3 regions of the Glutamicibacter nicotianae genome follow, and region 3 is predicted to be linked to each of the others. Evidence: predicted binding sites of a transcription regulator. Region 3 holds the regulator's gene; each other region holds the start of a gene.
The links. The regulator LexA, encoded in region 3, represses DNA repair genes until DNA is damaged. The targets are predictions, from matches to a motif close to TCGAACANNTGTTCGA.
Positions count from the first base shown of each region.

Region 1: ruvA (Holliday junction branch migration protein RuvA) is a predicted target of LexA. The motif match lies at 4,394-4,409, and genes of this name have one in related genera.
Region 2: JOE62_RS09995 (DUF6504 family protein) is a predicted target of LexA. The motif match lies at 7,855-7,870, and genes of this name have one in related genera.

Region 1 is NZ_JAFBCH010000001.1:2,065,499-2,075,183, reverse strand. It holds gene JOE62_RS09930 (CapA family protein) at 1-660, shown strand, start outside; gene JOE62_RS09925 (DUF6226 family protein) at 666-1,301, opposite strand; gene JOE62_RS09920 (aldo/keto reductase) at 1,343-2,176, opposite strand; gene pdxT (pyridoxal 5'-phosphate synthase glutaminase subunit PdxT) at 2,320-2,946, shown strand; gene JOE62_RS09910 (YebC/PmpR family DNA-binding transcriptional regulator) at 2,950-3,708, shown strand; gene ruvC (crossover junction endodeoxyribonuclease RuvC) at 3,712-4,311, shown strand; gene ruvA (Holliday junction branch migration protein RuvA) at 4,419-5,036, shown strand; gene ruvB (Holliday junction branch migration DNA helicase RuvB) at 5,063-6,112, shown strand; gene yajC (preprotein translocase subunit YajC) at 6,300-6,710, shown strand; gene secD (protein translocase subunit SecD) at 6,771-8,513, shown strand; gene secF (protein translocase subunit SecF) at 8,506-9,474, shown strand.
Region 2 is NZ_JAFBCH010000001.1:2,084,690-2,094,374, forward strand. It holds gene thrS (threonine--tRNA ligase) at 1-223, opposite strand, end outside; gene JOE62_RS09970 (winged helix-turn-helix domain-containing protein) at 344-979, opposite strand; gene JOE62_RS09975 (MFS transporter) at 1,059-2,636, shown strand; gene JOE62_RS09980 (VOC family protein) at 2,876-3,316, shown strand; gene JOE62_RS09985 (nucleotidyltransferase family protein) at 3,323-3,931, opposite strand; gene JOE62_RS09990 (DNA polymerase III subunit alpha) at 4,015-7,470, opposite strand; gene JOE62_RS09995 (DUF6504 family protein) at 7,507-7,815, opposite strand; gene JOE62_RS10000 (S-(hydroxymethyl)mycothiol dehydrogenase) at 8,295-9,380, shown strand; gene JOE62_RS10005 (MBL fold metallo-hydrolase) at 9,380-9,685, shown strand, end outside.
Region 3 is NZ_JAFBCH010000001.1:1,410,430-1,420,114, forward strand. It holds gene miaA (tRNA (adenosine(37)-N6)-dimethylallyltransferase MiaA) at 1-730, shown strand, start outside; gene dapF (diaminopimelate epimerase) at 763-1,698, shown strand; gene JOE62_RS06885 (class I SAM-dependent methyltransferase) at 1,769-2,374, opposite strand; gene hflX (GTPase HflX) at 2,795-4,363, shown strand; gene JOE62_RS06895 (ATP-dependent DNA helicase) at 4,356-6,353, shown strand; gene JOE62_RS06900 (glycoside hydrolase family 76 protein) at 6,498-7,544, shown strand; gene lexA (transcriptional repressor LexA) at 7,601-8,320, opposite strand; gene JOE62_RS06910 (LysM peptidoglycan-binding domain-containing protein) at 8,579-8,932, shown strand; gene JOE62_RS06915 (histidinol-phosphate transaminase) at 9,013-9,685, shown strand, end outside.

The DNA of each region.
Region 1 (9,685 bases), 660 kb from region 3:
TTTGCGACAGGCTCCTACCGCAACGAAAAGGACTCCGAAAAACCGTCCATCCTGGAAACAAACGGGGTGAAGCTCGGGGTAGTAACCAGCACTTATTCGCTTAACGGACTGCCGGAAGCAGCTCACTGGCAGGTCGATACCGGAGTGGATGCGCAGGAGCTGATTACCCGGGGCAAGGAAACGCGCAAGTCCGGAGCGGACATCGTGGTGGCAGCCGTGCACGATGGAGCTGAATACACCACCGAGCCGACCGCCTCGCAAAGAAAACTCGGCCAGGCCCTGGCAGAATCTGGCGTCTTCGATTTCATCTACATGCACCACACCCACTCGGTCCTGCCCATTGAGAAGCACGACGGAACCTGGATCGTCTACGGTTTGGGAAACTCTGTGGCCAAGCATGCAACGCCGACCATTCTCAACCGCGAAGGCATCAGCGTGAAGGCAACATTCACCCAGGACGAACCTGGCGAATGGGAGGTCAGCAACTTGCGGTGGGTTCCGCACCAGTTGTCGAACGGGCCGGTAGCGTGGTGCCAAGTCTTCAACGCTGATGGATGCGTTCCGGAAGCTGATGGGCAAGCGTCCCTGAAGCGCAGTGAAGCCACCGTGAATGCCTATGGCGCCTTTGAGGATGGACTGCAGGCGTGGACGCTGGACTGAGCTAGCTAGCGTCTGGGCCACGCTTCCCATGCACCGTTTGGAGGCAGAATCGCTTGCGCTTTGGCCAGCTGGGCCGGCGATATGTCATCGAGGCCGCCGGATTGCTCACTGAATCCCGTCTCCTTGGCAACGAAACGATGCACGAGGCGGCCAGCGCCGATATCCAAGGACTCGCGAAACGCGCCGGACACGGCTGCCCCCACCTGGGCTTCCAGTTCCTCGATCATCTCGGGAACGTGTTCATCGCAGGCGTCGCAACCGCAGGTCGGGAAAACCGCGTGGTAAAGCGCACCGAGCTCCAGATGCACCCCGGGAAAGGTCGTAAGGATCATGCCCAATGGAGCGCAGCGCGAATTCACCGGAAGGATCCGGACAGAACTCACCACGGTGTCCGGCGGAATCCGCAGTTCGGCGGCCAGTCCGAGATCATCGAAGCAGCGCACCTCGAATTGCTCCTGCATCCAGCTCAGCAACGCCCGGGCTACCTGCTGCACGGGAGCAAAACGTTCCGGATGTTCGGTCACCGAATAACTTTCACTATCCGGCTCCCCATTCCAACGCTCGCCATAGGGGATTGGGGTATCGAGCTCGTCGACGTACTCCGCGAATTTAATGTCTGGCCGCTTGTAGCCCCTGAGCATGCTCGGTTCCTCCTGTTGCGTCAAACCATGGCAGTAAGGGCCTAATGCCCGAATTCGTCCGAATCGGTGAAGGGGCCGGCTCCGGTATCCATGGCATCGATGGCGGCCATTTCTGCCTGCGTGAGGTGGAAATCGAAAATATCCAAGTTCTCGCGCTGCCGCTGGGGATCGGCCGATTTCGGTGCGGCCGCACGCCCGGACTGGACATGCCAGCGGAGCGTCACCTGCGCGCTGCTCTTCCCATGCGCCCCGGAAATTTGTGCCAGAGTCGGATGTGAAAGGAAGTCGGACTTCTGCCGTCCCAATGGGGAATAGGCTTCGGTCCGCACGCCATGCTCCGTATTGAAAGCTTGCCATTCGGCGCTTTGACGCTCCGGATCCACCTGGATCTGGCTCAGCGCCGGCCTGTGGCCTGCTTCCAGGATGTTCTGCAACTGGTATGGCTTGAAGTTCGAGACTCCGGCAGCTCGCATTTTCCCTTCGTCTACGAGCATTACCAGCTCCGTGAAAGCTTCGACGTAGGTGTCCTGCTGCGGGTTTGGCCAGTGGATCAGGAACAGGTCCACATAATCAAGGCCGAGGCGGGCCAGGAAATTCTCTAACGCCTGGCGCACTCCCTGGGCCGAATGCCACTTCTTGTTGAACTTCGTCGTCACGAAGAATTCATCGCGGTCAAGCCTGCTCTGCGCCAAGGCCTGGCCGACGGCGTCCTCGTTCTCATAGTTCTCCGCCGTGTCCACGCGGCGATAGCCGACGTCAAGGGCCGAACGAACCGCGGTGACCGCCTCCTGGCCGCGCATGGGCCACGTGCCCAAGCCAACGGAAGGCATGCTCACGCCACCGGCAAGTTCGAAGGAAGAAATATCAGCAATCACGTTCCCGAAGCTACCAAGCTTCACGGGCTGCCGGGAGGTTGCATCGAAGAATTCACGACACACCGGGAAACAAAACCGGCGCAGGGCATCCATGGGTTTAACGTTGTTTCGGCGCATTTCCGTGCCGCCAGCCACCGAACACCATGAAGGTTACAACCATGCCGAAAATAGGCGTCCTCGCGCTGCAAGGGGATTTCCGCGAACATCTGGCCTCTTTTGAACGGCTTGGGCAACGTGCGCAAATGGTGCGTACAGTCGAGGATTTGGCGCAGGTCGACGCGCTGGTGCTACCCGGCGGCGAGTCTTCCGTAATTGACCGGCTCTCCCGTAACTACGGGTTGGCCGATCCCATCAAGGATCGCATTGCCGAAGGGATGCCGGTCTACGGCTCCTGCGCTGGAATGATCATGCTGGCCGATCGCATTGAGAATCCTGCAATCGCGCGGGATGGCGCGGTCCAGCAAAGCTTCGGCGGCATCGACATGACGGTGAAGCGCAATGCCTTCGGGCGCCAGGTCGACTCGTTCGAGCACCAGCTGGACTTCAACGGGGACACTCTCGAAGCGGTGTTCATCCGCGCCCCGGAAGCCGTGCAAATCGGCCCGGACGTCGAGGTGATCAGCACCGTTCAAGCCGGGCCGAATGACGGACAGGGTAGAATTGTTGCAGTACGCCAGGGAAAATTGTTGGCAACCAGCTTTCACCCGGAAGTCACCGGCAGCACGGCTATCCATCAATTTTTCATCAATCTCACGCGAGGAGACGCTTAAAGCATGTCAGGCCACTCCAAATGGGCAACTACCAAGCACAAGAAGGCGGCGATCGACGCCAAGCGCGCCAAGGCCTTCGCCAAGTTCATCAAGGGCATTGAAGTTGCAGCCCGTGCCGGCGGAGCCGACTTGTCCGGCAACCCGGCGCTGGAACTTGCCGTCAGCAAGGCCAAGAAGAACTCCGTGCCGATCAACAACATCGACCGCGCGATCAAGCGTGGCGCTGGCCTGACCGGTGAGGTCGTCGACTACACCGAGATCATCTACGAAGCACGCGGCCCGCAGGGCTCGGCGCTGCTGATCGAGTGCCTGACCGACAACAAGAACCGCGCTGCCTCCGAGGTTCGCGTGGGCATCACCCGCAATGGCGGCACCGTCGCCGACCCGGGATCGGTGGCCTACCTGTTCAACCGCCAGGGCGTCGTGCGCCTGCCCAAGGGTGAGCTGACCGAAGACGACCTGCTGATGATCGTGCTGGATGCCGGTGCTGACGAGATCCTGGACGAGGACGAGAACTTCGCCATCGTGTGCGATCCTTCGGACCTGCGCGCGGTCGCAGCGGCGCTGGACGAGAACGATATCGCCTACGAATCCGACGAAATGGAATTCCTGCCGTCGATGAAGGTGGACCTGGATGTCGACGGAGCCCGCAAATTCCTGAAGCTCTACGACGCGCTGGAAGAACTGGACGACGTCCAGGGCATCTACACCAACGCAGATCTCTCCGATGAGGTTCGCGCCGCATTGGACGAAGAGCAGTAGGGCTTGGCCTTACGTGTTGTCGGCGTCGACCCCGGCCTGACCCGTTGCGGTCTTGCAGTGGTCGACGTCGCTGCAAACAGGCAAGTTTCGCTGGTGGACGTCACCGTCGCCGGCACCCCGCCGGGCACCCCGCTCGATGCCCGGCTCTTGACGATCGCCAACGCGATCGAGGCGTGGCTGGACCAGCATCAGCCCGACGTGCTCGCCCTGGAACGCGTGTTCGCTTCGGCGAACGTCTCCACGGTGATCGGCACCGCCCAGGTCACCGGCGTGGTGATCACCGCAGCGGCACGACGCGGCATCCCCGTCGCGCTGCATACACCGACGGAGGTCAAGGCAGCGGTGACCGGTTCCGGCCAAGCGACCAAGGCGGCGATCGGCAAGATGATTGCCAAGATCTGCCGGCTTGATGAACCGCCAAAGCCAGCCGACGCCGCTGACGCGGTGGCCCTGGCGATCACCCATGGCTGGCGCGGTGCGGCCACTGGCTCGAACGCCTCGGCCTCTGCAGTGCATGCCGGCGGGTCCTCGCAGCTGACAGGTGCGCAGCAGGCATGGATCGCCGCCGAAGCTTCAGCCAAGCGGCGCGCGGTGCGCCGCTAGTCGGCGGCCGGGAAATAACCTCGACCCACCGGGAAACACGGCGGATCGATATTCGTAGGTATCTTCGATAAACTGGGTTCGATCGAACATACATCCCAAGGAGTGGCATGATCAGCTCATTGACCGGCACCGTGCAGGCGGTTGCACTGAACACCGCGGTAATCGACGTTAACGGGTTTGGAATGCTGGTCAACGCCACCCCCGGAACGCTGTCCGGCCTGCATCAAGGGCGCAAGGCAACGGTCTTCACCTCCATGGTGGTGCGCGAGGACTCGATGACCCTTTTCGGCTTCGCCACTGCGGAGGAGCGGGATGTCTTCGAGGTCTTGATCTCCGTATCGGGCATCGGGCCGCGTACCGGCCTGGCCATCCTGGCCGTGCATTCTCCTGAAGAAGTGCGTATCGCGGCGAACACGAAGGACACTGCCGCATTCACCAAGGTGTCCGGCATTGGCCCCAAGGGCGCCAGCCGGATCGTGCTGGAACTGAACGGCAAGCTGGTCCCGACGGGCGCGCCTGTTGCGCCGGTGTCCGGCGGCGATACCGCCAGCGTCTGGGAACCGCAGGTGATCGAGGCGCTGACCGGACTGGGCTGGAGCGAAAAGGATGCAACAAGCACCCTGAAATCGCTGTCCAAGGCCGATCCGGATGTCGTAGCCACAGGCAACGTCGCTGAAATCCTGCGTGCCGCGCTGCGCAGTATGTCCAGCGGAACCCGCGTCTAAGCGGTCTGCGAGAGGATCGACTTTTCATGAATGACTCCACCGGGCTCACGAACGCCGGCAGCGAACCCGAAGAACGGGTCATCGAAGCTGCCCTGCGCCCGCGGAACCTTGACGACTTCGTCGGCCAGTCCCGGGTGCGCCAGCAGCTCTCGCTGGTGCTCGAAGCGGCCAAGATCCGCGAACGCACCGCGGACCACGTACTGCTCTCGGGTCCGCCCGGGCTGGGCAAGACCACCTTGTCGATGATTATCGCCGCCGAGATGAACGCGCCATTGCGCATCTCATCCGGCCCGGCCATCCAGCACGCCGGCGACCTGGCCGCGATCCTCTCCTCGCTGACCGAGGGCGAGGTGCTGTTCCTCGATGAAATCCACCGCATGTCCCGGCCTGCCGAGGAAATGCTCTACATGGCAATGGAAGACTTCCGCGTAGACATCGTCGTCGGCAAGGGAGCTGGCGCTACCGCGATTCCCCTGGAGCTGCCGCCCTTCACGCTCGTCGGGGCCACCACGCGCGCGGGCCTGCTGCCCGGGCCGCTGCGCGACCGCTTCGGCTTCACCGGGCACCTGGAGTTCTACGCGGTCAAGGAACTCGAGCTGGTACTGCGCCGTTCGGCCATGATGCTGGATCTGAGCGTGACCTCAGCTGCGTTCACCGAGATCGCAGGGCGCTCCCGCGGCACCCCGCGTATCGCCAACCGCCTGCTGCGCCGGGTGCGCGACTGGGCCCTGGTGCACAAGCTCGAAGAGATCGATGCCAAGGCTGCGGCTGCCGCCCTGGACATGTACGAGGTCGATGCGCGTGGACTGGATCGCCTGGACCGCGGTGTGCTGGAAGCATTGTGCACGAAATTCGGCGGGGGACCGGTGGGCCTGTCGACCCTGGCTATTGCCGTGGGTGAAGAAACCGAGACCGTCGAAACCGTCGCCGAGCCATACCTGGTGCGCGAAGGATTGATGGGCCGGACTCCTCGAGGACGTATCGCCATGCCCGGGGCCTGGGAGCATCTGGGCTTGGCCATGCCCAAGGATGCCATCTTCGCCAGTGCGCAAAGCTATGAAAACGATGAGGATTAGGCAAGCATTACTTCACTGCCCGCGTAAATGGCCTGCCGGTTCACCGTGACCCATTAGACTAAAGACGCCCGACCTGTGCCCATTTCAGGGTAAGGTGGGGCGTCTTTGCTGTTTCGCGCCAGAAAATGGCGCAGCGGCATCCCAGAACTCCAGATCAAATCGCAACGAATCGTTAGCAGGTACATACGTGAATCCTCTCGTAATCGCACAGGCCGCTGGTGGCGGCTTCAACCCTTCGCTGATCCTGATGGTCGCCCTGTTTGCAGTGCTGATCTTCATGATGTTCCGCGGCCGCAAGAAGCAGGCCGCCCAGCAGGAGAAGCTGAAGAACAACACCGTGCCAGGCGCCAAGGTGATGACCAACTCGGGCATCTTCGGCACCGTCGTCGGTGTAGACGCAGAGGATCGCGTACAGGTTGAGGTTTCGCCAGGCGTGGTGCTGACCCTGCACCGCCAGGCCATCGCCACCTTCCTGGACAAGGATGCGGCAGCCCCGGCCGCTGCCGACGAACCAGCAGCACCCTCCAACGCAACCGAAACCCCGGAAGAGTCCCTGCGTCGCTTGAACGACGAGGGCAAGGACGAGCGAAACGCCTAAGTCCCGGGCAGCATAGCGGTGGCCTGAAGGCCAAGCCACCCGAATCAGAAAGCACATTAGATGTCATCAATCAGACCTGTTAAACAGGCGCGCAAAGCGTTGCTGTGGTTGCTGGTCGTCTTCATCATCGCAACCGGAGTGTTGGTGGGTGGTGCGGTGAACGGCAAAACCGGATGGGGGCCGAAGCTGGCCCTCGACCTCGAAGGCGGCACCGAGATGATCCTGGCCCCTCGGGTCCAGGGCGACGAGGCGATCAACCAAGAGCAGCTGGACCAAGCGGTGGAGATCATCCGCCAGCGCGTGGACGGTTCCGGTGTCACCGAATCGGAAATCACCACCCAGTCCGGACGCAACGTCGTGGTATCGATGCCCGGTACCCCGGACCAGACCACCCGCGATTTGATCCAGGCCTCGGCCAACATGGAATTCCGCCCGGTGCTGATCACCGGTGGCTTCGCGGCCACTCCGAAGGAAGACCGGACCCCCAAGGAAGACCTGCCAAAGCCTAGCGGCAAGCCGGAGAATCCATCGGATACCAACTGGATCACCCCAGAGCTGTTCCAGGAGTTCGAAGGCTACGACTGCGAGGCAGAACTCAAGGATCGCGGTGGCGAAGCCGCCGACCCAGACAAGCCAATGATCTCCTGCGACCGCGAGATGGGTGTCAAGTACATCCTTGGCCCGCAGGAAATCTCCGGTGACATGATCAAGGACGCCTACGCCCAGTTGGCCCGCGGCGTCAATGGATCGGTGACCGGCGAATGGGTCGTCGTTATCGAGTTCGACGCCGAAGGCACCAAGCTCTTCGCCGATACCACCCAGCGTCTGATTGCCCTGCAGGGGTCGCAGAACCAGTTCGCTATCGTGCTTGATGGCGAAACCATTTCGGCGCCAACCACCAATGCAGTGATTTCCGATGGCCGCCCGCAGATCTCCGGCGGCTTCACCCAGGACAGCTCGCAGGCGTTGGCCGAGCAGCTGAAGTACGGCGCACTGCCAATCAGCTTCGACATCCAGTCCGAGCGCCAGGTTTCCGCAACTCTGGGTGCTGACCAGCTGACCGCTGGCCTCATCGCCGGCATCATCGGCCTGGTTCTGGTCTTCATCTATTCGCTGTTCCAGTACCGGGCTCTGGGCTTGGTGACCATCGCGTCGCTGCTGGTTTCCGGCGTGCTCGCCTATCTGGCGCTGGTGCTGCTGGGCTGGGGCATGAATTACCGCCTGTCGCTGGCAGGCGTCGCCGGCCTGATCGTTGCAATCGGCCTCATCGCCGACTCGTTCATCGTGTACTTCGAGCGCGTGCGCGATGAGCTGCGCGAAGGCAGGCCGCTGGCAAGCGCCGTGGATATCGGCTGGAAGCGCGCCAAGCGCACCATTCTGGCATCCAAGGCAGTGAACGTGCTGGCCGCAATAGTGCTCTACATCGTTGCCGTGGGCAACGTACGAGGCTTCGCCTTCACCCTGGGCCTGACCGCCATCATCGACCTCATCGTCGTGTACGGCCTGACCCACCCGACCTTGGTGCTGCTGGCACGCACCAAGTTCTTCGCCAACGGCCACCCGATGTCGGGCATGGATCCATCGTTGCTTGGCGTCAAGCCGCTGTACCAGGGCGCGGGCAAGGTTCGCCGCTTCGATGAGAATGTTGCGGCAAATCGCGGCAAGAAGAATGCGAAGGCATCGACTGAGGCATCGAAGCGCATGACCATTGCCGAACGCCGCCGCGCACAGGCCGAGCAGTCCGCTGGCTCGAACGCGTCTGGCAGCACGCAGGCCAAGGCCCAGGAGGAGAACAATGAATAAGCTAGTCACTTGGGGCAACGAGCTCTACACCGGCAAGCGTTCCTACCCGTTCACCTCCAAGCACCGCTTGTGGTTCCTGATCGCCGGCATCCTGGTGATCCTGTCCATCCTGATCCCGGTGGTCAAGGGCGGCTTCAATCTGGGTATCGACTTCCGCGGCGGTTCTGAATTCACCGTTTCGGATGTGCAGAACACGGATATCTCGATTGGCGAAGAGACAGTCAGCTCGGTGGCTTCGGGATCTGAGGCAACGGTGACCAATATTGCTCCGGGCACCATGCGCGTGCAGACCGAGCGTTTGAGCGATGACCAGACCCTGGCCATTGCCGATCAGCTGGCGAAGAACTATGGCGTCAGCAGCGACGAAGTCACCAGCAACTTCATCGGCCCGACCTGGGGTGAAGACGTTTCACGCCAGGCATTGTTTGGCCTGGTCGTCTTCGTGGTCCTGGTGGGCTTGCTGATGGCAGCATACTTCCGCACCTGGAAGATGTCGCTGGCAGCGATCGTCGGCCTGATGGCAGTGGTGATCGTGACTGCGGGCATCTACTCGCTGACCGGTTTCGAAATCACGCCGAGCGCGATCATCGGCTTCCTGACCATCCTGAGCTACTCGCTGTATGACACCGTGGTGGTTTTCGACAAGGTCCGCGAAAACACCAAGGACTACACCCAGCAGACCAAGCGCACCTTCGAGCAGCTGGTCAACCTCGCGGTGAATCAGACCCTGGTCCGCTCGATCAACACCTCGGTTGTGGCCGTGCTGCCGGTGGCCGCGATCCTGTTCATCGGCTCCTACTTGCTGGGAGCCGGTACTCTCAAGGACCTGTCTTTGGCGCTGTTCGTCGGCATCATCGTCTCGGCCCTGTCGACCCTGTTCGTCCAGGCACCGATGTTCCACTGGCTGCGCCACAAGGACGAGGACGTGGTTGCGCACGACAAGAAGATGGCAGCGCTCTAACGCAATCTGAAGTCTAGAAAATGGTGTCCCCGGCAGATGCCGGGGGCACCATTTCGCTTAAGCTGGAAGATGCGTAATTAGTTGTCACCGCGCGAACGTGCTATAACGTTTGAACTAAAGAAGGTGTTTTTCAAGTGCACGGCCACCGGTGATCTGGCGGCCCGAAACTACCGATGGATTTGACCGGGTTCCATTCAGGCTTCGGGACAAT
Region 2 (9,685 bases), 670 kb from region 3:
CGTGGGCGGTCGAGTGGCGCAGCACCTCCAATCCTTCTGGATCGTTGATGGTTACGCGGGTGACAGTGGTTCCGGCTTCCAGTTCGCGGGCCAGGTCGCGCAGTACGCCATCGACGTGCATGACAACCACGTCCTTGTCATTGGCGAAATGCTGCAGACCGGTCGTTCCCGCGTCCACCTGTACCTGCTCGCCGTCAATGGTGAGAGTCAGCTGCTCGCTCATGAGATCGGGTTCTACCTTTCAATCTGTGATGGCTTCATAGCTTGTGGCATACCTTGGCCACAGCCAGCCAGAATCCAGTTTAGTTCAGCATTGCGTCGCGCAACCGGTTCACTTCGGGTTTTACGCCGATTGTTCGCCCGAGTGTGACCCGTTCAACAGCTCGTCGGCCGACAGTAGCCCGGAGTAGTGCCACAGCTTGCGCTGTGAGGCTGGTTGCGAACTGGCGATCTTCCCGCTCTGCTGGTCCTTGCGGAAGGCGGGGATCACCGCATCCAAACGGCGTTGCAGCTCCTGGCGTTCATCTTCGGTGAGCATCAGGTTGCTGGTGCTCAGCTGCGCCAGGTCCGGCCTGGAATCGCTGGCTCCGTACCAGCGCTGGGCGTGGGCCAAGGCGGCTTCCAAGCGCCGCTGCTCGTCGTGCATGACCTGCCCGAGGTAGGCGTTCATGGCGGTGGCAGAACCATCCCCGGTGCGGTCCGCGGGCTGGCCCGTGGTGTAGCCGGTAGCCGCCGGACGCCAGACGCGGTCGCGCTTGTCGCGCGCCAGCTCGGGAGCCTCCTCGATCATCTCGGCCTTGGCCAGCTCGCGCAGGTGGAAGCTGACCTTGTTCGGGGCCAGACCCAGCAGTTCGCCGATATCGGAGGCGCGCCCGGTGCCCATCGCCGCCAATGCATCGAAGATCTGCCTACGCAACGGGTTGGCCATGGCCTTGAGCATTGGCGCGGTGAACGTGACATTCGACTGTGCTTGGGTCATGGGATCAGCATAGCAATTGCCCAAATTAAGTTGCGCAAATTCTATTGCGCAAGTTTATTTGCGGGTCTATGGTTGATGCATGACCACGGACCAGACTCCCCTGATTCAGCCGCAGGCGACCGCTGCCGGCGCACAACTGCTGCCGGCATTGCATTACCAGCGCAGCTACCGCATCTGGTGGGTCGCCGACACCACGGCCTTGCTGGCTGGCGGCATCTACTCCTTCGTGCTGCCGCTGATCCTGCTGGGACTGGCCGGTTCGACGGTGCAGGCCGGCACGCTGGCCGCCCTGGGACTGGCCGCGCGGGCCAGCTTGACGCTGCTTGGCGGCTCCGTGGCCGACCGTTCCGACAGGGCACGCATGATGCTCACCGGAGGGATTTGCGGTGCGACACTCACCTTGGCACTGGCAGTGGCCAGCATGAGCGGCTCGCTGAGCGTAGCAGTGCTCTGCTTGGCCCACGTGCTCATGGAACTGCGTTCAGGCTATTTCGGTGCCGTCACGAATGCCGCACTCAAGGACGTGGTCCATCCCAAGCAGTTGGGACGAGCCATGGCGGCAAATCAGGGACGCGATTCGGTGCTCATGCTGGGCGCGGCTCCGCTGGGCGGGCTCCTGCTCGGATTCGGAGCAGGGTTTGCCCTGTTGGCTGTCAGTTTCCTGCAGCTGCTCGCCGCCGCTTCGGGGTTCGCGCTGCGCGGACCATTGCGCGCAGCCGAAGCCATGTCAAAGCCCATGGAGCACTCCCCGGCCGGCAGCCGTCTGGTCTCGCCCGGCATCGCGGCGGGCATGCGATGGTGCTTCGCCAGGCCGCAGCTGCGCAGCCTGCTCATCCTGATCACCGTCATCAATATCGGAACCAACGGACTGAACACGACGTTGATCTATGGGTTGCAGCAACGCGGCGAAACCCCATGGGTAATCGGCCTGGTATCCACATTCATGGGCCTGGGCATGTTCGCCGGTTCGCTGTTCGCCGGACGCTTGATCGAGAAATTCCGGACGGGCGTGCTGGCCTGCAGCTGCTTGAGCGTTCTGGGCGGAGCGATGCTGCTAATGGGCTTCAACACAAATCTGCTCTGGCTGGGTGCCATGCTGCTGGTGGCCTACCTGAGCGTTCCTGCGTTGAACGCGTCGGTCGGAGGCTACTTCATGGCAGTAGTCCCGCGGGAAATGGCAGGACGAGCCAATTCCCTGATCTTGTTCATGGCCCTGTCGGCTCTGCCGCTGGCGCCGTTCCTCACCGGGCTCGGCCTGCAATGGCTGGGCATGGGACCGACATTGCTGTTCTTCGGCTCACTGGTGATCGTTGCAGCTATCGCCGCCTGGTGCTCACGGCACGTGCGCGGCATCCCGCACCCGGATCAGTGGTCCAGTGAACCGGCGAGCGCAAATTCTCAGATCGACGTGGAGGCGAAGGAATCTGCAGGTTTGGTTTCTGCAGAAGACGAGCCGACGCAGGTTCAAGGAGAACCGAGCATGAAAAACTATCCAGCATCAAACTCATCCTTTTCGTCCCGGCGGCTTGGCTTGCGCCGCACGCCCAGCAGCGTACAGCGCAACCATCACCTGCCGAGCCGCGTCGACCTGGAACTCCACGCCCAGCGTGAGCGCGACCTGTCATCGCCGCGCAATGAGCAGTGGATCCATCTGTAGTCAGCCAGAATTTGAACTGCCTGCAGTTTTCCCGGAAGCTCGCACTATGCGGACGACCCCAATAACCAGCACCGCGAATAGCGCAACTCCCCCTGCGGCAGTGACGAGCCCTCCTGAGGTCGAGAAGTAGTGCGAGGCAATACCCACAAAGAGCACGCTGACGCGCAACCCGACCCACACCATGAGGTGTTCGCCTTCCAGGCCTATCATTCGAGATCAGGGCATCCTAGGCTGGTTACATGAACAAGTCGGCCCCGCCGACCATCAGCGCGATCACCCTCGGCGTGCGTGATGTCGGTGCTTCAACCAGGTTCTATACCGAGGGGCTGGGTTTCGAGCTGGTGCAGCCAGCCCACCCGGAGATTGCCTTTGTCCGTGCTGGGCATTCCTTGATGCTGGCCTTGTGGGACGTTACGCAGATGCCCAGCGAGTATGGCGACATCGGACACGGCGAGAAGGCTCCCCCTGTGTCGCTGGGGCACAACGTGCACACCGATGAGGAAGTCGAGCGGTTCTACCGGCGAGCGCTTGATGCCGGAGCGCAATCCGTGACGGCACCGGCTGTGCAGCCGTGGGGCGGAATGAGCGCCTGCGTGGCCGACCCTGAAGGGTTCCGCTGGGACTTCGTGCATAATCCGTCATTCGTCATTGATGCGGACGGGCATGTGTCCTCGGTTTGAGGTTTTTCAGCCTTGGGTGATGTTTCTCGATGTTTCCGACTCGGGCCAGGGTTCTGCGGTCAGCGACGGCCACTGGGCTAGCCACCGTTCGATCTTGGCTTCGTAGACATCCCGCGGGGCAAGCACTGGGTTCGGAACGATCTTCCGGGCGAATAGATCTGCAAACCCATGCGGGGCATAGGTGGCTACTTGCCCATGCGCATCGCGAGTGACCGCAAAGCAGCAGGTCTTCGCTGCAAAATGATCGATGGCATCCGTGGAGCTGGTGAATGGAATAGCAGGCACGCCGAAGTGCTCCTCGTACCAAATGTGGACGCGTGCTTCATTGCGGACTTCGATTTCTGCGTCGATGCCTTTGAAGAGTTCTTTGGCCCGGCGTATGACTGCGTCTTCCGCCTCATAGGACGTATCTTCATCGAAGTAGAAGAAGTCGTAGTCGCGAATTCCGTTTTGCGGGTCCTTTCCCTCAAGCACGTTCCATACCGTTTGGAATAGTGCACCTGCGGTGAGCCACCAGTCCGAAACACCTAGCTGTGGCGCAAGGTGGAGGATTTGCTGGTTGATGGGGTTTGCTTGGACGCACTTGAGAAAGAATTGTTCATCCGGTGCATCCATGTTCGTTTGCTCCTCACGTCAAGTACTCGCCCCATGAGACCCAATGTACTTGTTGGGCAAAACCCTGTCATTGGATGAGCGCATCACGCCCCTCTCTGGTCCAGCCCTTCGGCTTCCATCCGCTTGGCCAGCTCACCGACGCTCTCGATGCTGCGAGCACCTTCGCCGAGCTTTGGCCGGTAGCTGATTTGCGGGCGGCCCTGCTCTTCAAGGTATCCCGCAGCGGGCAAGGTTTCGGGCTGATGCAGATCCCAGGCGTTCAGCGCCTGCAGCGAGATGCCACGTGGTCCGGTGCGCCGGGTGACTCCGTGGATGAGCAGCATGCGGGTGGAAAAAAGCAATGGCCCGGTGCGTTGCTGGGTGTCGTCGAAGAAGGTCGCGTCGATGCAGCCGGTCCCGTCGTCCACGGAAATGAAGACCACGCGCTTGCCTCCGCGCATGGGCGGGGTCTGGGTGGCCACGCGCACTCCGGCGACAAGCACCTCGGTTCCGTTGCGCAACTGCAGCAGCTCGGCCGCTTGGGTGATGGGCAGGTGCGCCAGGCGTTGCCGGTAGGAAGAGATCAGGTGCTCGCTGGCATCCAGGTGCATCAGGTCCAGTTCGGTACGCACCACTTCGGCAGGTTCCAGCTCGGTTCCGGTGGCCTTGATGTGTTCGATTTTCCCGAGGTCAAGCGCCAGCTGCCCGGGGCCGGGCCGGTATTTGGCCGGAAGGGAGCTGTGGGCCATGGATTGCGTGTGGGCGATGGTGTCGGCACGCGAGGTCCCGGCGAGCAGGGAGTCGAAGACGCCGAGGGCCGCGAGGTTCTGGTAGGTGCGGCGTGAGAGCCCCGCGCGGGCGCGGACATCTGCAAGGTGCTCATAGGGCTGGCCGGCGACCAGGCGTTCGACTTCGCGTTCGCTCATCTGGTGGATGTCGCGGAAGGCCAGGCGGACCCCGTAGCGTCCAGGGCGCAGCGAGCTGGGCGCGCGTGGCACCACCGGGAGCTTCGCTGGAGCGGATTCGAACACCCGTTCGACCCGGTAGTGCCCGGTGGAGCGGTTGATGTCCAGCGGCAGGATGGGGATGCCCATGCGCCGGGCTTCGGAGACCAGCAGCCGCTTGGGGTACATGCCCGGGTCGTGCTCCCAGATGCCGGCAAGGAAGGCTTCGGGGTGGTGGGCCTTGAGCCAGGCCGAGTGGTAGGTGGGCACGGCGAAGGCCGCCCCGTGGGCTTTGCAGAAGCCGAAGGACCCGAAGCCGGAGAGCACTTCCCAGACCTTGTCGATCGTCTCCTGGCTGTAGCCGCGCTTGGTTGCTTCGGTGCGCACATAGCGTTCTACGGCTGGTTCCTTGTCCGGATTCCCCAGCAGTCGGCGGTAGACATCGGCCATGCCCAGCCCGCAACCGGTCATCACATCCAGGATGCGCAGCACCTGTTCATGGAAGACGGTGACCCCATGGGTTTCGGCGAGCGCTGGAATCAGGTCCGGGTGCAGGTATTGGGCCGGGGCGAAGCCGTGGCGGTGCTCCAGGTAGGGCTTGACCATATTCGATTGCATGGGGCCAGGGCGGAACAGCGAGATGTCGATGATCAGGTCGTTGAATTCGCGCGGGGCGAGCTTGCCGATCAGCTCGCGCTGGCCCGGGGATTCGATCTGGAAGCAGCCCAGGGTATGGGTTGAGCGGATCAATTCGAACGTGGGTCCGTCATCCAGCGGCACCCGGGACAGGTCGATCGCTCCGGCAGCGGAGATATAGCTGTCATCCACGTGCCCTCCGGCGCGCGCGACCGACTGCTTGTCCGGGTGCATGCGGGCGATCTCTTCCAGGGTGTAGGCGATGGCTGATTGCATGCGCACCCCGAGCACGTCGAGCTTGATCAGCCCCATCAGGTCCATGTCGTGCTTGTCGAACTGGCTCATCTGCAGCCCGATGCCCGACGGCTGGACCGGGGTGCGGTCCAGCAGGCTCGCGTCGGAGAGGATCACTCCGCAGGGGTGCATGGAGATATGGCGCGGCAGCCGGTCCAGGCGTTCGGTGGCGTCGATGAGAATATCGAGCTGGGTGTCATCGGTAATGCGTTCGGCCAATGCCGCCAATTCCGGCTTCTCGGTGAGCGCTTCGCGGAAAGAGGACGCGGAGAAGCGCCAGAGCTGCTTGGCGATCTCGTCGACCTGCTCCTGCTCCACCCCGAGGGCGGCTCCTGCATCGCGGACCGCGCCGCGGGCACGGTAGGCGTTCTGCATGCTCATCAGGCTCACGCGCTCTTCGCCGAAGTTGGCGAAGATCTCCCGGTAGATCTCGTGGCGGCGTGCGGATTCCACGTCGATGTCGATGTCCGGCAAGGTGGTGCGGGTATCGGAGAGGAAGCGTTCGAACACCAGGTCGTGGGTTAGCGGGTTCACCTGGCTGATGCCCAGCAGGTAGTTCACCAGCGAGGAGGCGCCGGAGCCGCGGGCGGCCACGCGGATTCCCATGCCGGTGATCAGCTTGACGGTTTCGGCGACTGTCAGGAAGTACCCGGCGAAGTCCAGCCGGTCGATCACCCCGAGTTCCCGGGCGAGGCACTCTTCAACCAGGTTCGGGTCCGCATCGCCCAAGAGCCCTGGCACCGCGCCGTAGACGCGGCTGGTGAGCTCTTGCATGGCCGGGCGGTCCAGGCCGAGGACCTTGGCCTCGGGGATGACCGGCTTCTTCCATCCGAGATCGGCCACCGGGTCGGCCGCCGCCCATTCGGCAAGCGCTTCGGTTTCCCGCAGCAGCTGGTGCGCCCAGCTTTTTTCGGTGGCATAACCGATTTCCTTGGCCAGCTGGCGCATCTCTTGCGGGGTTTTCAGCCACCCTTGGCCGTTGGGTTGGCAGGAGTCCAGATTCTTCAGGCTGTGCAGGGCGCGCGCCGAGTCCAGGATGTCTGCGGTGACCGCACCGTCGGGATCCACGTAGCGTACAGCGTTGCTGAGGACTGCCTTGATCCCCCGCTCGTGGGCGTAGCGCAGCATGCGGCTTGCTTCGCCGAGGCTGTAGCGCGACCCGGGACTGGACAGGTGCGTGGTGATCTCCACGCGCAGCATCTTTCCCAGCCGCTTCTTCCAGTTGGCAAGCAGCGCCCGGGCGTGGGCATAGTTTCCCTTGAGGATTGTGCGGGCAACATCCGATTCCCCGCCGAGCAGGAGCATCAGGTTCCCGCCGGCGCCCAGATGCGCCAGCTGCCCGGTTTCCAGGCCCGGAACACCATGCGAAGTGCCATGCGCGAGGGTAATTGCCCGGCACAGCGCCGCATACCCGGCGCCATTGCAGCGCCCACGGGCCAGCAGGACAATCCGCCCTTGGGCTTCCCCGTGGCTATCAAGCACCGCAAGGTTCACCCCGAGAATCGGATGCAGGCCTTCTGCCATGCAGGCTGCCACATGCTTGACCGTCCCGTACAGCCCGTCCCGGTCAGTCAACGCAAGCATCTGCGCCCCCTGCGCCTTGGCCGCCTGGGCCAGCTGCTTTGGGTGCGAGACGCCGTAATGGGCGCTATATGAAGAACTGACGTTCAGATGGGTGAAGCTCATGGAGGTCCTTCGAAAATATGTTCCCCCGCCGGGACATCAGGCGCTACGGGCCAGCGAGCCATGCACCCGCACCAGGCGCCACCGCTCAGTTTGCGCATCAAAACTCACATCGACGCTGTGCACTTGGCTGGATCCGCGCACGGCGACCAGCTGCAGGCGCCACATCTCATAGTCGGCAATCCCCGCACCGGCTCCGCGGGGAATCCGCAGGTTCTCGTCCCACCATTTGCGGCGCTCGAACCAGCGCTGCGGTTCGGCTACCAAGCGATAGTCCTGCCCCTGCCAGCTCACGCGCAACGGCATTCCATTCGCTGCGCGAGCTACCTCGATCGACTCGGTGAACATCCCCACGTGCACACTCCTTACCTAGTAGAATCATTCTATTCGAACATGTGTTCGAATGACAGTTACACTAGTCAGCGCGACCGACAGTTTGGGTTAGCCGAGCGCAGCGGCTCCAGCGCCGACAGGCTGGCTGAATAAGCCCTGCGAAAGGCCGTGCTGAATGCAAAGGGCAAGGAGTATCCGACGTCGCGGCAAACTGGAACAGCGATGCATCGCTGGCAACCTGCGCATCATGAGCCAAGGCCAGGCGTAATTTGGCGAGGTACCCGATGGGAGGGGGACCCTGCTGACCATCAGAGCTGGAGCTCGAGGAGCAGCCCTTGCACCGTCACATACGTTCCGGGAAAACCGTGGTGCACCTGCGCAAATTGGCTCTGGGCGAAACAGCCTGCGTCATTGTGTCGTGAATGTTCCATAAGCGCCGGGGACACCGATAACATCGAGACAGCAACAGTCAATCGTTCCAGGAGCTAAATGCCATGCCTCATAAGGTCAAAGCCGTTGTTTCCCGCGCCAAGGATGCGCCGGTAGAGGTCGTCGACATCATCGTTCCGGACCCGGGCCCCGGAGAAGTAGTCGTCGATGTGCTCACCACCGGTGTCTGCCACACCGACTTGCACTACAAGCTCGGCGGCATCGGCGACGAGTACCCCTACCTGCTGGGCCACGAGTCCACCGCAGTCGTCAGCCAGATCGGCGAGAACGTCACCAATGTGAAGGTCGGCGACCGCGTGATCCTGAACTGGCGTGCAGTCTGCGGCCAGTGCCGCGCTTGCGCCAAGGGCGAGCCGAAGTACTGTTTCAACACATTCAATGCCACCCAGAAGATGACCCTCGAGGACGGCACCGAACTGTCGGCTGCCCTAGGCATCGGCTCCTTCGCCGAGAAGACCCTGGTCCACTCCGGCCAGTGCACCATCGTGGATGAGGAAGCGGATCCGGCAGCCGTCGGCCTGCTCGGCTGCGGCATCATGGCCGGCATCGGCGCGGCGATCAACACCGGCGAAATCAAGCGCGGCGAGTCGGTTGCCGTGATCGGTTGCGGCGGCGTCGGCGCCGCCGCCATCGCCGGCGCGCAACTGGCTGGCGCGACCACCATCATCGCGGTGGACGTCAACGCTGACAAGCTGGAAACCGCGAGGGCCTTCGGCGCCACCCACACCGTGGATTCCTCCAAGGTCGACGCAGTGGAAGCCATCCAGGAACTGACCGGCGGCTTCGGCGCCGATGTGGTGATCGATGCTGTAGGCCGTCCGGAAACGTACAAGCAGGCCTTCTACGCCCGCGATCTTGCAGGCCGCGTGGTGCTGGTGGGCGTCCCGACCCCGGAGATGAAGCTCGAGCTGCCGCTGCTGGACGTCTTCGGCCGAGGCGGCTCGCTGAAGAGCTCGTGGTACGGCGACTGCCTGCCAAGCCACGACTTCCCGATGCTTGTCGAGCAGTACAAGCTCGGCCGGCTGGATCTGGACTCCTTCGTCACCGAACGCATCAAGATCGATGAAATCGAAGAGGCGTTCAAGAAGATGCATGAAGGCACCGTGCTGCGTTCGGTGGTGGAGCTCTAATGGCTGCCCGCATCGAGAACGTCGTCACCTCCGGCACTTTCTCGCTGGATGGCGGCACCTGGGATGTCGATAACAACGTCTGGATCATCGGCGATGATTCCGAGGTCATGGTGATCGACCCGGCACACGATGTTGCCAAGATCCGGGAAGCCGTGGGCGATCGCGAAGTCATGGCCGTCCTGCTGACCCACGGGCACGATGACCACATCCGCGCCGCCGGCGAATTCGCCGACGCCGTAGATGCACCGTTGTTCTTGAACCCGGAAGACCGCATGCTCTGGGAAGCTGTCTACCCGGAGCGCGAC
Region 3 (9,685 bases):
TGGCGGCATCGAGCATCACCTGCTCGACACCATGGGCATCACCGAGGAAGCATCCGTTGCCGCATTCCAAGCCCAGGCCCGCGACCACTTCGCCCAAATCCGTGCCCGCGGCAAGGTTCCGGTGATGGTCGGGGGCTCAGGGTTGTACGTGCGGGCGGCCCTTGATGTGATCGATTTCCCGCCGACGGATCCAGAAGTCAGGAAACGGCTGGAGGCCGAGGTCGAGGCTCAAGGAGACGGACCGCTGCGCCGCCGGCTGGCCGAGGTTGACCCGGTATCTGCAGCACGCAATCTTGACTTGCGCCGCGCGATCCGCGCCCTTGAAGTACACGAGATTTCCGGTCGGGCCTTCAGCTCCTTCATGCCGCAACGCGAGTATGCCGCTCCGGCAATCCAGATCGGCTTGAACTACGACCGCCAGGCGTTGCATGAGGCCTTGGAAACCCGCGTGCACAAGATGGATTCCTTGGGATTTGCCGCGGAAGTCGAGGGACTGCTCGGCCAGGGATTGCGCGAAGGCAAGACCGCCTCGCGCGCCATCGGCTACCAGCAGTACATCGACTTCCTCGACGGGCAGATCACCCGGGACGAAGCCATTGACCAGACGGTCATTGCCACCCGCAAGTTCGCGCGACGCCAAATCACTTGGTTCAACGCAGATGAGCGGGTCAACTGGCTGAACCCGCTGGAACCGGGATTGCTGGAAAAAACACTGCAGATCATCGGCTAGCCAACGTACGAACGAAAACTCTAGGAGCATTGATGTACCGCACCGAATTAGGTCAGCTGGCCGGACAACGTTTCGCCAAGGGCCATGCCACCGGCAACGACTTCGTGCTGATTGCCGACCCGGAAGCACAGCTCGACATCAACGCCGAACAGGTGGCCGCCCTGTGCCACCGCCGCTTCGGCATTGGCGGTGACGGGCTGATCCGTGCCGTGCCAACCTCCAGGGTTCCCGGATACGAAGGGCAGTTCCTGGAGCATCCCAAGGCCTACTGGTTCATGGATTACCGGAACAATGACGGCTCCATCGCCGAGATGTGCGGCAACGGCGTTCGTGCCTTCGCCCACTACCTGATTGCCGAGGGGCTTGTGAGCCTCCAAGTAGGGCAAAGTTTCCAGATCGGCAGCCGTGCCGGCGTAAAGGAAATTACCCGACTCGCTGATGGCTACGCGGTGAACCTCGGCCCCTGGGGATTGATCTTCGAGCAGGAAGCCGCCGAAAAATCGGTGGACTCCATGGTCAAGCCCAGAGGCTGGGAGCAGGCGCTGCCAGCCTTGAGCATCACCATGGGCAACCCGCACACCGTAGTTGCCTTGCCAGACGTCCAGATGCTTGAAGAACTGGACCTGTTCGAAGCCCCCGAGGTATCTCCGGTCCCTGCCAACGGCACCAACGTGGAATTCGTGGTTCCTTCCGAGCCGCTGATCGAAGAGGACGGGGTTGCCCAGGTCCAGATGCGCGTCCATGAACGCGGAGTCGGCGAGACGCTCTCATGCGGTACCGGTGCGTGTGCGGCCGCGGCAGCAGTGCGCTATTGGGCCCGCAGCACCGCGCTGATCAACCAGTGGGCTGTCAAGGTGCCCGGCGGTGTCGTCGGCGTTGAATTCCGTGGCAATGCAGAGGGCGGCGAAGATACGATCCTCAGCGGCCCGGCAGACCTGGTTGCCCGCGGGATCATCGGTTCGGAGTAGACCTGATCGGCTCCACGGCAAAAATCGCAGAATGGCTCGGCGAGCCATTCTGCGATTTTGCTTTTTGCAATCAGGCCGGACGCGCTACCTTCAGCACGCGGAAGGCCTTGGCGGTCGCTTCACGGGTGATCTTCCAATCCGAGGGAAGCTGCTCAACCAGCCACTTCTGCAGCGAATCGCTGCCCAGGTTCTTCTGCACCACCATCCATGCCTCGCCACCCGGGGCCAACCGCGGCAACCACAACATCAGCAGTTCATGCAGGGCATCCTTGCCGATGCGAATGGGCGGGTTCGACCAGATGGTGTCGAATTGCAGGCTCGGATCCACGGACTCAGGGGTGCCGACAACCACGTTGGACAAGCCGAGCGCCGCGGCATTCAAGCGGGCCAGGTCGATGGAACGCTCATTGACATCCACGCCGTAGACCTCGGACTGCGGGGACTGCTCGGCGGCGGCCAGGGTGATGGGCCCCCAGCCGCACCCGATATCCAGAATGCGTCCGCGAGGGGTTGGCACGTACTGCAGCAGCACCGCCGTTCCCTTGTCCAGACCGGCGGGGGAGAAGATTCCCGAGGCCGTCTGCACCTTGCGCAACGAGCCGTTGAGCTCGACTTCGATGGTGCGCCGTTCATCTGCCGAGGCCGGGCTGGCGGTGAAGTAGTGATCCGAGGTCATAGGCAAAGCTTATCGCCCAGTACGGATACCCCAAAGATCAGCGTCGGCAACGTGAGCAAGGCGATATGGGCGTGAGCAGATATCACTGATAGAGTTTTCCCTATGACTTTCATTTTCGTCTAATACGTAGCCCTCTTGGTTACCCGCGGTTCCACGAGCTGGCCGCGCAGTTCTTGCGCGCCCATTTGCATGAATTAGCAGACGGCAAAGTCATTTCCCATTACCTGGCAGTTCTTCTTTCCAGAACCCCGCACACGCCTTTGCTTACCGGTAACCATGCATTCACCTGTTTGCCCATAGACCTTTACTCCTTGCAAAGGACCACGAATGTTTGATGAACCAACCGAAACTGAACGCGCCACGTCGCAAAGTGGGGTCCACCCGCACTATTCTGGAAAGCGAAGTACTTCTAAGGAGACCATGACTAACTCCGAGTCACACGAGCACGATTCGGCATCGATGGATGATGCCCAGATCCAGGCCGCCATCGATCGAATTCTCGCAGCCGATGATGCGCAGAGCCCGCAGGTTCAGCACTTCGGCGAAGAAGAGAATTCCATTTTCGCTGGCCAGGCTACTGCACTGAACCGTTTTTCCTCAGGCCTCAGCAATTTCGACGGGGACCAGGAAGATCTGGAGGATCGCCGCGCGCTGCGTCGCGTCGCAGGCCTGTCCACGGAACTGGAAGACGTCACCGAGGTTGAATACCGCCAGCTGCGCCTGGAACGCGTCGTGCTGGCGGGCATCTGGAGCGATGGTACCGTCGTCGACGCCGAGAACTCCCTGCGCGAGCTCGCCGCCTTGGCGGAGACCGCAGGTTCCGAAGTCCTCGATGGCCTGGTGCAGCGCCGCAGCAAGCCGGACCCTTCGACCTTCCTCGGCTCGGGCAAGGCCGAAGAGCTGCGCGGAATCGTTGCGTCAACGGGTGCCGATACCGTGATTGTCGATGCAGAGCTGGCGCCATCGCAGCGCCGTGCCCTGGAAGATATCGTCAAGGTCAAGGTTATCGACCGCACCAACCTGATCCTGGACATCTTTGCGCAGCATGCCCAATCGCGCGAGGGCAAGGCCCAGGTTGAATTGGCCCAGCTCGAATACCTGCTGCCGCGTCTTCGCGGTTGGGGCGAATCGATGTCCCGCCAGGCCGGTGGCCGCGTAGGTGCCGCCGGTGGCGGCATCGGCTCGCGTGGACCGGGTGAAACCAAGATCGAGATGGACCGCCGCCGCATTCGCGACCGCATGGCGAAGCTGCGCCGCGAGATCAAGGCCATGAAGCCTGCCCGCGAAGCCAAGCGCGCCAATCGCAAGCGCAATGAGGTTCCGGCCGTGGCCATTGCCGGCTACACCAACGCCGGCAAATCCTCGCTGCTCAACCGCTTGACCAACGCCGGGGTGCTGGTGGAGAACGCGCTGTTCGCTACCCTGGATCCAACCGTCCGCCAGTCGGCGACCGAGGACGGGCTGACCTACACGCTGGCCGATACCGTTGGCTTCGTATCCAACCTCCCGACCCAGCTGGTGGAAGCCTTCCGTTCCACCCTGGAGGAAATCGCCGATTCGGATCTCATCCTGCACGTCGTTGACGGGTCCCACCCTGATCCCGAAGGGCAGATCCAGGCGGTGCGCACCGTGCTCGGCGAAGTCGACGCGTTGAACATTCCAGAGATCATCGTGGTTAACAAGGCCGATGTGGCCGACCCGTTCGTCGTCGAACGCATCCGCAACCGGGAATCCAATACCGTGGTCGTCTCCGCGCACACCGGTGAGGGCATCCAAGAGCTGCTGGAAAAGATCAGCTCGTCGATTCCACGCCCCGGCATCCAGCTTGAGGTGCTCATTCCCTACAACCGCGGGGATTTGATCGCCAAGCTGCACCAGAGCGAATCAGAGATCTTGGAAAGCGAACACCTGGAGGAGGGCACCCGGATGATCGTCAAGGTGCGCGATTCCCTAGCTGCAGAGTTGGAGACCTTCAACCTTCATGGATAAGCAAGAGCAGGCCCTGGGGCTGCTGGAGGCCGCGGTCACTTCCATGGGCGGAGCCATGCGCACCGGCCAGCAGGAAATGGTCAAGCATGTGGTCAGTGCGCTGGAAGATGAAAAGCACTTGCTGGTGCAGGCAGGCACCGGCACCGGCAAGTCGATGGGCTACCTGATTCCGGCATTGGCCCACGCGCAGACCAGCGCCAAGCCGGTGATCGTCTCCACCGCGACCTTGGCGCTGCAATCGCAGATTGTCGGCCGTGACGTGCCGCGGTTGCTCGAATCGCTCAAGGGCAAGCTCTCGCGCCCGATGGATGTGGCCCTGCTCAAGGGACGCTCGAACTACCTGTGCCAGTACAAGCTCGGCGGCGGGTACCCGGATGACGAAGGCACGCTTTTCTCGATGGATGAGCCGGCAGCACCTGCCGGCACCACTTATTCGCCGTTGGCCAGCGAGGTCATGAAGCTGCGCGAATGGGCTGAAGAGACCGAGACCGGTGACCGCGATGAGCTGGTGCCCGGGGTCAGCGACAAGGCGTGGAAGCAGGTCTCGGTTTCGGCCATGGAGTGCTTGGGGTCGCAGAAGTGCCCGATGGCGGATGAATGCTTCTCGGAGATGGCTCGTGCCCGTGCCGCGGAAGCGGACGTGGTCATTACAAACCACGCCCTACTGGCGGTATCGGCCTTCGAGGGGCTTTCTGTCCTCCCGGACTTCGAAGTCGCGATCATCGATGAGGCCCACGAACTGCAGGACCGCGTGACCAGTTCGGTTTCCGGGGCGCTCTCCGCACGCATGGTGCTCACCGCGGCTGGCGGCGCCAAGCGCCATTGCGGAGTGAACGTGGACGAGATGGTCAAGGCGGCGAACCGCCTGGAAAAGTCGTTGACCGGCGTGCCCACGGGGCTGCTGGAACATGGCCTGCGCGAAGACATGGGCATCGCCCTGAACGACATCGTGGAACAGGCCCGGCTGGCGTTGGCGCTGTCCAAGCCGGAAGCCAATGCACCGGCTGACGGCGGGCGACAGACCGCCCGCTCCCAGCTGCAGTCGGTGATGGACGATGCGATTCGCATGCTCGAATCAGAAGAACGCCGCGAGGTGCTGTACACCACCCGTCCGCGGGAGTTTGTCGAAGGCCGGGGATACGTCGAAGCTGACGAGACCCAGCCAGCCACGTTGAACGTTGCCCCGTTGTCCGTTGCCGGCAAGCTGCGCGAAGGGCTGTTCGATGGGCGCACGGTCGTCTTGACCAGCGCTACCTTGGCTATCGGTTCGCAGTTCGATTCGGTCGCAGGCTCGCTGGGCTTGATGGGCGCCGGGGCTCCGTCCTGGACTGGCGTGGACGTCGGCAGTCCCTTCGACTACCCGAAGCAGGGCATCCTGTACGTAGCCAAGCATCTGCCCAAGCCGGGCCGCCAACTGGCTGCGGAGACGCTGGATGAGATCGAGGATCTCATCAAGGCCTCCGGCGGCGGTGCACTGGCTCTGTTCACTTCGAAGCGCTCCGCCGAAGAAGCGGCAAGCATCTTGCGCGAACGCCTGGACGTGGACATCCTGTGCCAGGGCGAGGGCAGCATGAAGTCGCTGGTCGAGCAGTTCAGCAGCGAACGTGACACCTGCCTGTTCGGAACCATGACCCTGTGGCAGGGCGTTGACGTGCCAGGAGATTCCTGCCGACTGGTCATCATCGACAAGATCCCGTTCCCGCGCCCGGACGATCCGATCTCCAAAGCCCGTTCCGAAGACGTGGCCAAGCATGGCGGCAACGGCTTCATGCAGGTGGCCGCCACCCATGCGGCGATTCGCCTGGCCCAGGGCGCTGGACGCCTGATCCGTTCGATCGGGGACAAGGGCGTGGTGGCGATCCTCGATTCGCGCATGGCCACTGCACGGTACGGCAGCTTCTTGAAAGCAACCCTGCCGCCGATGTGGCCGACTGTCGACAAGAAGGTCATTACCGGAGTTCTCCAGCGTTTGAACCCGGACGGTAAATAGCCGAATCATGGAGCATGAACTTGAGCTGTCCTTGGACTGAGGGCAGCTCAAGTTCTTTATGCCCTATCTGCAGGACGCTCGGCGATGCACTAAGGTCTGTGACAAGAACTGATGCCGCGTGAATCGAAAGGCACCATGGAGTCCATGCAAGAATTGGCACACCAAGCCGCCATCGACACCCATCAGCGTTTCGGGCGTCGCCTCTTGCGGCTGCCCGGAACCTGGATTGGGCAAAGCTACAGCAGGGCGCACCGGTTGCGCGACGGAAGCATGCTCAGCGATCTCAATGGCTGCGCGCACCCGTTGTCGGAGTGGAACTATTGGTGGCAGGCGCATTACCTGGATGCCATCATCGATGACGGCCACTCCTTCTTGGCGGCAGGCGACGCGGAATCGGCGCGAGCCGAGTTGGCCAGGGCCAATCATCTGTTGCATGGCATTCGAATTCGCAACTTCGGGATGCTGCCCAACTACTTCTTCGACGATATGGCGTGGCTTGCCTTGGCTAGCGGCCGACTGGAGCAATTCGCTCTGGCAGTGACGGGAGAAGGAAACCACGCTGCCCAGACGGCAGGCAGGGTGCTGGGAAAACAGCTTCATGCTGGCATGGACGAGGTGCTGGGCGGCGGCCTGTACTGGTCGAAAAAACGGGATTTCAAGAATACGCCGGCCAATGCGCCGGCGGCACTGTTCTTCGGCCGAACCGGACAGAAGGACACCGCACGGCAGGTTCTCCAATGGCTGGAGAAGAACCTGTTCAGCACCGAGCGTGGGCTGTACTTGGACGGGCTGCGGTTGGCCAGCCAGGGGCACACGGTGGAGCCAGCGATCTATACCTACAACCAGGGCACGGTGCTAGGCGCGTTGCTTGAGCTTGGCGAGCCGGCCGATCTGGCTCACGCCCAAGTGCTGATCGATGCGACCACGCACTCGCTGTCTTCCGCTGCCGGAGTACTCGCGTTCAACCGCGGGGGAGACGGGAACCTTTTTGCCGGAATCCTGTGCCGGTATCTGGCCCTCGCCGCGAAAGATCACCGCTTGGAAGCACCAAGCAGGGAGCAGGCCAGGAAACTGGTCACGGCAACTGCAGGCCATCTGATCGACCAAGAACCGCGCCGGCTCTCGGCGGCAGTCCAGCGCTGGATGATCTTCGCCGCGGCCGCCCAGATCGAGCTCGAGGCCGGCGAGTAGCTGATTAAACGAAAATTGCGCTGGTGCCAAGCACCAGCGCAATATCCACACGAAATCTAGAGCGAGCGCATGACCGAGACGACGCGTCCCATGATCTTTGCTGCATCACCCAAAATCGGTTCGTAGCGCGAGTTCTGCGGAAGCAGCCAAGTATGCCCATCACGCTGCCGGAAGGTCTTGACAGTCGCTTCCTCGTCCAGCAGGGCTGCGACGATGTCGCCGTTGTCTGCCGTCTGCTGTCGGCGGACAACTACCCAGTCGCCGTCGCAAATCGCGGCGTCAACCATTGAATCGCCGGACACCTTGAGCATGAACAGTTCGCCGTGGCCCACGAGCTGACGAGGCAACGAGAAAACATCCTCGACGGACTGTTCTGCCAGGATCGGACCGCCAGCAGCAATACGGCCAACCAGCGGAACCATGGTGGTGTCAGCAGAAGTGCTCAGCTCAATGATCTTGGCGTCTTCGCTGGCAGCCGGCTCGACCGGCTCCGAGACCTCGGCCTTTTCGGCATCGTCGGACAATTGCAGCGGAAGCAGGATTTCCATCGCGCGCGGACGGCGTGGGTCTCGACGGATATAGCCGAGCTTTTCCAACTGGCTCAACTGGTGGGTCACGCTCGAAAGGCTCTTGAGTCCGACAGCGTCGCCAATCTCACGCATCGATGGCGGATAACCGTTCTTGCCGATAGACCGCTGAATCGTCTCAAGGATCTTCTTTTGGCGAATCGTCAGCGAACGTGCATTCGATCGGGGAGTGCGTTGTGATGCTGACATGAGATTTTGCCTTCCCTAGCAATCATTCGAAAGTTTGCGTGTCCAAACTGTCGGAGCTAGATGGTGAGATGTTTTCATTGCTCGTCTACTTCGAAATCTTAGTAGATAAGCGAGCTTCTTTCAAAGATTTGTTCGAAAACTTCTGGACAAGTTCCGCGAATCTCTGTTAGAACAGATATACGAGGTTCGAACAAGTTTTCGAATCCGTTCTTTCGAATAAAAATTCGCATCACTTGAATTTCTTGAGGAGACAACGTCATGGCTACCGTCGCACTTGACTCAGATCAGACCCAAGCGCCGCTGAAAATCCGCATCAACCGCCGCGGTTGGGCTGTGCTGGTGGGGATGCCCGTTTTCGCACTCACGATCGCTGCTGCTTTCTTCTTCTCCATGTTCGCCTCTGACGCGCATGCCGCGGCAGAAGATCCTGCTGGGGTTGGAACCATTGATGTCACCGTGATCCCCGGGGATACGCTATGGAGTTTGGCTCGCGACTATGCCACCGGTTACGACGTAACTTCCGCAGTTGGCCACATCGCGGAGCTCAACGCCTTGGACGGCAGCGAAATCCAGGTAGGAGATACCTTGTCGATTCCGGTCATTGCCGGCTAGTTTCCCCTGCTGTCCAGTGTTTGTTACCTGCAGCCGTAGCGGATTCACTGGCGGGCTCGCTGCGCACGTAGACTTGATGCGTGAATGACCGCAGTGAACTTTTGAGTCAGCTGCCCTTGCGTGAGAATCTCCGCGGGCTATCCCCTTACGGCGCACCGCAAATTGACGTGCCGATCCAGTTGAACGTCAACGAGAACACCCATCCGTTGCCACCGGTAGTCGTAGACGCCATTGCCCAGGAAGTGGCCAAGGCAGCGACAACTCTGAATCGCTATCCTGACCGCGAATTCACCGAGCTTCGTGAACTTCTTGCCGATTACCTCGGCCACTCGCTCACCAAGGAGAACATCTGGGCCGCTAACGGTTCGAATGAAATCCTGCAGCAGATCCTGCAAGCCTTCGGTGGACCAGGCCGTACCGTGATGAGCTTCGGCCCCACCTACTCCATGTACCCGCTGTTGGCCAGTGGTACTGATACCACCTATATCGCCGGTGAACGCGCCGAGGATTTCACCTTGTCCGCCGAATCTGCAGCCGCGCAGGTCCGCGAGCACAAGCCGAATATCGTGTTCCTGTGCTCGCCGAACAACCCCACCGGCACCGCCCTTGGCCTTGATGTCATCACGGCCGTGTACGAAGCCATGAGCGAGCACAACGGCATGGTGATCGTTGACGAGGCGTACGCCGAATTCTCCTTGGCCAGCACCAAGTCCGCACTGAGCCTGCTTGAAGGCCGCCAGCGATTGATCGTCT